2 regions of the Luteipulveratus halotolerans genome follow, and region 2 is predicted to be linked to the other one. Evidence: riboswitches for the same ligand, from Rfam matches in the RefSeq annotation. Region 2 holds a riboswitch; the other holds the start of a gene.
What was found. A riboswitch is a leader RNA that binds a small molecule or an ion and turns the genes downstream of it on or off. The one in region 2 is predicted to bind S-adenosylmethionine.

Region 1 (4,049 bases), 630 kb from region 2:
GCAGCTGGCTCTCGGGCAGCGTGTAGGTGACGTCGCCCGCCAGCGCGAGCTGCTCGACCCGTTGCGGCAGCTGCTGGGTGGGCGGCGCCTCCAGGCCGCGGCTGGTCTGCTCGGCGAGCGCCCCGGGCTGGGGCTTGGGCAGCTTGCTGCCGCGCTTGGCGCGTTCGAGGGCCTCGGCCGCTGCACCGCCGCTCGTCGCGCCCTCGACCTCGTCGTGGTCGTAGACCTCGACGTCGTCGGCGGGTGCCTTCTCGCCCGGGCGCAGCGCGCGCCCGCTCTTGGTCCGTCGAGGGGCGACCTGGGCGGCCTGCTCGAACGCCTCGTCGCCGACGACGCTGTCGTCGTCCTCGGTCTTGGCCTTGCGGGTCGTACGCCGGCGCTTCTTGCCGTCGATGTCGGCGCCGTGGCGGTCGGCTGCGACGGCGTCGAGCTCGTCGTCGGTGCTGTCGGACTCGCTGTAGTAGAGGAGCCGGTCGCGGGCCTCACGCAGGCGGTAGCCGATCTGGTGGACCGGCGTCGCGGTGACGACCAGGAGGCCGAAGATCCCGAGCAGCAGCAGGATCGGCACGGTGCCCCACACGCGGACGCCGGCGACGAGCGGGCTCGAGGCGAGGTAGCCGATCATGCCGCCGGCCCGGTTGACCGCCTCGGTGCCCTCGGACGGCTCGGGCATGCCCTTGGCGAGGCTCGCCAGGCCGCACGCCGAGAACGCCAGCATGACCAGACCGATGATGATGCGGTTGGTGGGCTGGTGCCCCTTGGGCGAGCGCATCATGTGCACGCCGAGCAGCAGCAGGACCAGCGGAAGGGCGAAGCCGGCGACCCCGAAGGTGCCGGCCACGACCGAGTGGACGATGTCGCCGAAGCGGCCCGACAGGCCCCACCACTCACGGGCGGCGACCACGATCGCCAGCGCGATCAGCAGGAAGCCGATGCCGTCGCGGCGGTGCTCGGGCTCGAGGTCGCGCGCGGACGTGCCCACGCGTCGTGCGGCTCCACCGGCCACGTGTGCGACTCCCATCCAGGTGCCGCGCACGGCGCGCAGCGGCAGGGGCAGACCTCCACCCTGGGCCGGACGGCTGCCGCGAGCGGTCGCGGCACCCTTCTTGGCCGGTGGGCGGGTCGAGGTACGACGGCCTGAGGACTTCGGACGCGCCGACGTCGACCGGTTCCCGCTGGAGCCGGTCTTGGACGACGTGGACTGACGTGTGGCCACGCTCGCAGAGTAGTCGCGAACCCCATCAGACCCATAGGTCACACGCGGGGTGCGGCGGCTTTTCTCGGCCGGCGCGGCAGCCGGCGTGCGGCTCGGTGCGCTCTCAGATGTCAAGACTTGCTGCCCACGGGATGGACCCCCGGCGACGGCTGTGGCTATCGTCGGGGACAGGTCAAGAGTCTCAGCGACAAGCCCCGGCTGGCTGAGCGGCAACCCTCCATCGCGGTGGGGTGCTCCGGGTGACGACCCGGCCGACGGCATCCGCCCTCGGCAAGCGCGAACGTCCAAGGAGCGTCCCTGTGTCGACGGCACCCCACTCCCCCGCTGCCCCTGCGCCCCGCCTGAGCCTGGTTCGCCAGAGCCCGCGTCCTGCACCTCGGACGACCGGTGACCTGCCGCTCACCGTCGGCGCCGAGCTCGGCGTACCCACCATCCACCGCACGGTCGTCGACTTCGGCAACCTCGACCACGCGGCCACGACGCCGGCTCTGGTCGCCGTCACCGACGCCGTCGAGGCGGTCCAGCGGCGCTACGGCTCGGTCCACCGCGGTGCGGGATACACCAGCCGCCTCACGACCGACTGGTTCGAGCAGGCTCGCGGCGAGGTCGGCCAGTTCGTCGGAGCCCGGGCCGACGACGAGGTCGTCTTCACCCGCAACACCACCGACGCCCTGCGCCTGCTCGCGCACACGCTGCCGCCGCGCACCAACGTGCTGGTGTTCGAGTCCGCGCACCATGCGGCACTGCTCCCCTGGACCGTCGCCCGGACCACGCGCATCCCCGTGCCGACCAGCGCCGAGGAGTCCGTCACGCTGCTCGACGACGCCCTCGCGGCCCTCGATCCCGCTGAGCCCGCACTCGTGGTGATCACCGGCGCGTGCAACGTCACCGGCGACATCTGGCCGGTCGCCGACCTGGCCGCGGTCGCCCGCCGCTACGGCGCGCGGACGGTGCTCGATGCCGCGCAGCTGGCTCCGCATCGCCGGGTCGACATCAGCGAGCTCGACGTCGACTGGGTGGCCTTCTCGGGCCACAAGACCTACGCGCCCTACGGTGCGGGCGCGCTCGTCGGCCGCACCGACTGGCTCGACGCCTCCGAGCCCTACCTCCCCGCGGGCGGCGCCACCCACACGGTCTCGCACCAGCACACGCGCTGGCAGGAAGGCCCGGCGCGGCACGAGGGCGGTACGCCCAACGCCGTCGGTGCCATCGCCCTGGCCAGCGCCTGCGCGACGATCTCGGCCCATCGCGACGCGATCGAGGCTCACGAGGCCGAGCTGCTCGACGCGCTGCGCGCGGGCCTCACCGAGATCCCCGGCGTGACGCTGCACCACGTCCTCGGCCCGGCTGCCGACGGCGTGGGCGTCGCGACGTTCACCGTCGACGGGTACGCCCCGTCACTGGTGTCGCAGGTGCTCGCCGACGAGTACGGCCTGGCCGTGCGCGACGGACGGTTCTGCGCCCACCTGCTGTGCGAGACGTTGTTCGACGGCGACGGCACGGCGGTCCGGGCGAGTGTCGGCCTGGCCACCACCCGCGAGCACATCGAGCGGCTCGTGCACGGCGTACGACGGCTGGTCGAGAACGGCCCGACGTCGACGTACGAGCACACCGACACCGGGTGGGTCGCTCAGGACGACCCGCGCGACCTGTCCGAGCCGCGCCCCTGGTGACCGAGCAACCAACCGACCTACGGGTGAGCCCTGCGGAGGGCTGACTGCAGTGCGGCAGCGCTGACCGTGCCGAACTTCGGCGACCTGAACGACGTGCTGCCCATGACGGGTTCGAAGATGCCCTCGTCGCCGCCGACGACCTCGGCTTCTCGGCCGTCCGGATGGACCTCGAGGAACAGGAGGTAGTCGGTGCTCGGCTCGACGTCGCGCATTCCCTGCATCGGCTCAGCGGGTGTTCCCGGCCGGATCAGGTCGATGGTCTGCCCGGCGGCCAGGTCACCCGCCAGGGCGTCGGTGACCGTGGCCGCACGCAGCTTGTGCGGCACGTCGTGGCCGGCCATCGGCACCGTCGACTCCCGGACCGACGACGACACCGTGAGGCGGGCGACCACCGTCGAGGCCGACGCCAGCTCGTCCAGGGACGCGTACGAGGGGTAGTCCGCCCGCACCTCACCGGCCTGATCGTGCGATGAGCACGCTGCCAGGGCGAGTGCGGCCACGAGCGCTGCGCCGGCGCGCCTGCTGCTCCCCTGCATCGCCTTCACCTCCCCTGAGCCCTCACGCACCCAGCAACCCGCGGGATGCCGGGTGCGTGAGGTGCGATCGGCGTCCTTCAGCCGAAGTATCCCCGTCCCCGCGCGTGGCGTCTACGACGCGGGAGCCGGGACTGCGCCTCGCGGTGCCGACGGGGCTCACCGACGCTGGATCAGCCGACGCGCAGGCGGGCCCAGACCGCGGCGTGATCGGTGCGCGGCACGGTCGTGACGCCGGCGTCGACGACGCCCATCCCGCGTACGAGCACGTGGTCGATCTGCACGAACGCCGGTGTACGGCCCTCGTGCGGCCAGGTCCGCACCCACCCGGCGCCGGTCGAGCCGTGGGCGTCGTGCATCGTGCGTGCGAGCGCTCGGAAGCCCGGGTGCGAGGACGAGGCGTTGAAGTCGCCGGCGATCACCAGGGGTACGTCGGCCGGCTGAGCTGCCCGCCAGGTGGCGAGCTCGTCGAGCTGACGGCGCCAGGAGCGTACGAGGTCGGGGATCGGCGGGTAGGGGTGCGCGGCACGCAGGACGTAGTCACCCTCCGGCGCGTGGACCGTGGCCACCGGCTGGTCGAACCTGCGCGGCACGTGCACGCTCTCCCGCTCGCTCAGCGGATGCGCA
Region 2 (4,049 bases):
TGAGCCGGTCCGAGGCGCAAGCCGAGGACCGTGTCGAAACCACCGCGACCGCGAGGGAGACCCTCCCCGAGCGGCACCTCGGTTTCGACACGGTCTCGCGCTGTGGGGCTCGACCGGCTCAACCAGCGGAGTGTCAGCGGCGCATGACGCGGCGGGCGGCGTACAGGCCCGCGAACTGAGCGACCTGCACGATGACCACGATCGCTGCGACCGCCGCCCAGGTGACACCCCAGTTGAACCGCTGGTAGCCGTAGGAGATCGCGAACTGGCCGAGCCCGCCGCCGTTGATCGCGACCGCTGCGGCCGACATGTCGACCACCGCGACGAACGCGAACGTGAAGCCGAGGATCAGTGGTCCGAGCGCCTCGGGCACCAGGACCGTCCGGATGATCCGCCAGGGCGAGGCTCCCATCGACTGAGCGGCCTCGACGACGCCGGGGTCGACCGAGACGAGGTTCTGCTCGACGATGCGTGAGATGCCGAACGTCGCGGCCACGATCAGCGCGAACGTCGCCGCCTTGATGCCGATGGTGGTGCCCATCGCCTTCATCGTGAGCGGCCCGATCGCGGTGATCAGGATGATGAACGGAATGGGCCGTACGAGGTTCACCAGCACGTTGAGGACGGTGTAGACGGGCCGGTGGGCGAGGATGCCGCCGCTGCGGGTGGTGTGCAGCAGTACCCCGAGCGCGAGACCGAGCAGTCCGCCGATGAGCAGGGTCAGCGACACCATGACCAGCGTCTGCTGGATCGAGTCGAGGAAGACAGGACGCAGCTCGCCCCAGGCGGTGTCGGCGCTGATCATGCGACGTCTCCGTCCACGAGGGTGCCGCGCAGGTCGGCGGCGGCACGGCGTACGGCGTCGGGGTCGCCCTGCAGCAGCACGGTGAACGTGCCGAGGGCGTCGTCCTTGACCGCGGTGTAGCCGCCGTGGACGAGCTCGAACGTCACGTCGTGGCGGCGGACGAGGTCACTGAGCCGACCACCGATGGTGTGCCGGTCGTCGACGGTCACGGTGACGACCTCAGCGTCGTACGCCGACCGCAGCTGCTCCAGCTCGCCGTCGCCCGGCCGCGTGCGCAGCGTCGCGTCGAGGAAGCGGCGGGTGGTCGCGTGGCTCGGAGCGGCGATCACGTCACGGACGGGGCCGTGCTCGACGAGGACGCCTCCGTCGAGGACGGCGACGTGATCGGCGAGAGAACGCACGACGTCCATCTCGTGGGTGATGACCACGATCGTCACGCCGAGCTCTTCGTTGACCCGGCGCAGCAGCCGCAGCACGTCCTGCGTCGTGTCGGGGTCGAGGGCGCTGGTGGCCTCGTCGGCGAGCAGGATCGGCGGGCTGGTCGCGAGCGCGCGGGCGATGCCGATGCGCTGCTTCTGGCCGCCGGACAGCTCCTCGGGGTAGGCCCACGCCTTGTCGGTGAGGCCGACGAACGACAGCAGCTCGGCGACGCGTGCCTTCTGCCGTTCCTTCGACCAGCCGGCCAGCTGCAACGGGTAGGCGATGTTGCCGAAGACGGTGCGTGAGGAGAACAGGTTGAACTGCTGGAAGATCATGCCGATGCGCGAACGCACCTCACGAATCTCCTTGGCGCTCAACGAAGTCAGGTCCTTGCCGTCGACGACGACGCTGCCCTCGGTGGGGCGTTCGAGACCGTTGATGAGGCGTACGAGCGTGGACTTGCCGGCGCCCGAGTAACCGATGACCGCCGACACCCGACCCTGCGGGACATCGAGGTCGATGTCCCGCAGGGCCGTGACGGTGCTCTTGCCGCGCGTGAACGTCTTGCCGACGCCCCGCAGCTCGATCAGTGCGTCGTGCTCAGTCACTTCTTCGCGTCCGCCTTGAGCTTGTCCGTGATCTTCACCAGGTCGGCCCGCGGCTTGTCGACGATGACCGCGGTGCCCTTGGAGTACGCCTCGACCTGCGTGATCACCGAGGGGTCGTGGTAGAGCTTCGCGATCTTGAGGTAGGTCGGGTTGTCCTTGTCCTCGGCGCGCGCGACGAACGCGTTGATGTAGGGCTCGGCCTCCGGGCGCTTCGGGTCGTCGTTGAACAGCGCCTTCTTCGGGTCGAGCTTGGCGTCGAGGGCGAAGTTGTTGTTGATCACCGACGCGTCGACAGACGGCAGCGAGGCCACGGTCTGCGCGGCGTCGACCGGGGCGACGGTGACCTTGGAGGCGCCGGTGTCGATGTCCTTGGGGGTCGACAGCGTGTTGCCGCCGCCCTTGAGCTTGAGCAGGCCGGCCTGCTGCAGCACGAGCAGCGCCCGCGCCTGGTTGGTCGGGTCGTTGGGGATCGCGACCTTGCCGCCCTGGGGGATCTGGTTGAGCGCCGTGTGCTTCTTGGAGTAGACACCCAGCGGTACGACGACCGTCGAGCCGATCGGCGTCAGGTCCTGGTCCGCCTCGACGTCGTACGTCGCGAGGAACTGCAGGTGCTGGAACAGGTTGAGGTCGGTCTGCTTCTGCGCGAGGGCGGGGTTGGCCTGCGTGTAGTCACCGAAGTTGACCACCTTGATGGTGATGCCCTGCTTGGCGGCGAGGTCCTGCAGCGGCTTCCAGTAGGGCGCGCTCGCCTCGGTCGTCCCGATGCTGACGGTCTGCGTGCCGCCCTCGTCGTCGTCGGACGCGACGGCCTTGATCGCGAAGCCGGCGGCGACGAGGACGACGACGCCGGCGGCTGCAGCGCCGAACAGAGCGCCCTTGCCGCGGCCGGGCTTGTCGGGCAGCGCGGGCGTCGAACCGTCAACATTCTCAGGGGTTTTCGGGGTCTCGGACATGGTGGTTCCTTTCGGTGCGGGCAGGGAGGACGGCAGGGTCAGCCGACCCCTGCGGGGTTGCTGCGGTGGGTGCGTGAGGGCTGTGCGGCGCGCCTGTCAGCGGCAGCGCGGACAGCAGCAACGACGGGTGGTCGTCGGTGCCGAGTGGTGCGTGTGGTGGTGCATGGGCGTCCTCGAAGGTCGGCCACTACGGGAGTGGAGTGCTTGCGCGAGGGTTGGTCGCGCCCGGTCGTCACCTGGAGCACCCCGCCACGTCCGTGAGGGTTGCCGCCCAGCAAGCCAGGGCTTGTCGCTGGGTCTCATGACCTGGGCCTACGGTAAGAACGCGTTCAGCGGGAAGTCAAATGGGTAACCCAACACGGGATTATGACGTGGGTCACGTCGGGACCGGATGTGACGAAGTGCGGAACGATCGCCTGACGGGGCCGATCCCGCTGTGTCCCAACAGGTCTCGCGCCTAGCGTGAGTACATGAGACTGCTCGTGACCGGCGGCGCCGGGTTCATCGGACGGCACGTCGTGGACGCTGCGACGGCAGCCGGTCACGACGTGACCCGGCTCGACCTGGTCGACGGTGATGACGTACGCGACCCGGACGTGGCCGAGCGCGCGGTGCACCGCGTCGACGTCGTCGCGCACCTGGCGGCCAAGGTCGGGCGCGGCGTCGACGTGGCGGACCTGCCGGCGTACGCCTCGCACAACGACGTCGGCACGACCACGCTGCTGGCAGCGATGGCACGCCGTGGCGTGCGCAGGCTGGTGCTCGCGAGCTCGATGGTCGTCTACGGAGAAGGGCGCGGCCGTTGCCCTCAGCACGGCGTCACTCGCGGGCGACCACGAGAGCCGGGTGCGCAGCCCCTCCTGGATCGCGGGCAGCTGGGCCGCCACGTGCACCAGCAGCGCGCCGACCAGCAACCAGGCCGTCGCGAAGTGGACGGCGACGAAGTCCCAGGGCCACGGGTAGTACTGCAGGACGTTGAGGAAGCCCGTGACCAGCTCGAGCAGCGCTGCGGCGACGAGCAGCCCGACCGCCGCACGCTCGGCGCCGTGCACGAGCGAACGCACCGGTGGCCACTGGCGCAGCCGGTGCTGCACGGACCACAGCTTGGCCAGCAGCAGCGGGATCGCCGCGATGCCGGTGATCACGTGGACGCCCTGGGTGAGGCGGTATCCCCACGCCGGCGAGGCCGGCGGAGGCAGCCACCCCCACGGATGCGCGTGGTATTGGCTGATCAGCCCGGTCGCGAAGCAGACGAGCATGGTC

Region 1: another riboswitch for S-adenosylmethionine. It lies ahead of VV01_RS05845 (aminotransferase class V-fold PLP-dependent enzyme); the one in region 2 lies ahead of VV01_RS02770 (MetQ/NlpA family ABC transporter substrate-binding protein).

Annotation. Positions count from the first base shown of each region.
Region 1 is NZ_LAIR01000002.1:1,104,480-1,108,528, reverse strand. Features, by position in the region: gene VV01_RS05850 (DNA translocase FtsK) at 1-1,216, opposite strand, end outside; SAM riboswitch class IV at 1,387-1,499, shown strand; gene VV01_RS05845 (aminotransferase class V-fold PLP-dependent enzyme) at 1,516-2,889, shown strand; gene VV01_RS05840 (hypothetical protein) at 2,907-3,425, opposite strand; gene VV01_RS05835 (endonuclease/exonuclease/phosphatase family protein) at 3,596-4,049, opposite strand, start outside.
Region 2 is NZ_LAIR01000002.1:475,577-479,625, forward strand. Features, by position in the region: gene VV01_RS02760 (methionine ABC transporter permease) at 134-805, opposite strand; gene VV01_RS02765 (methionine ABC transporter ATP-binding protein) at 802-1,833, opposite strand; gene VV01_RS02770 (MetQ/NlpA family ABC transporter substrate-binding protein) at 1,830-2,786, opposite strand; SAM riboswitch class IV at 2,982-3,093, opposite strand; gene VV01_RS23770 (NAD-dependent epimerase/dehydratase family protein) at 3,257-4,049, shown strand, end outside.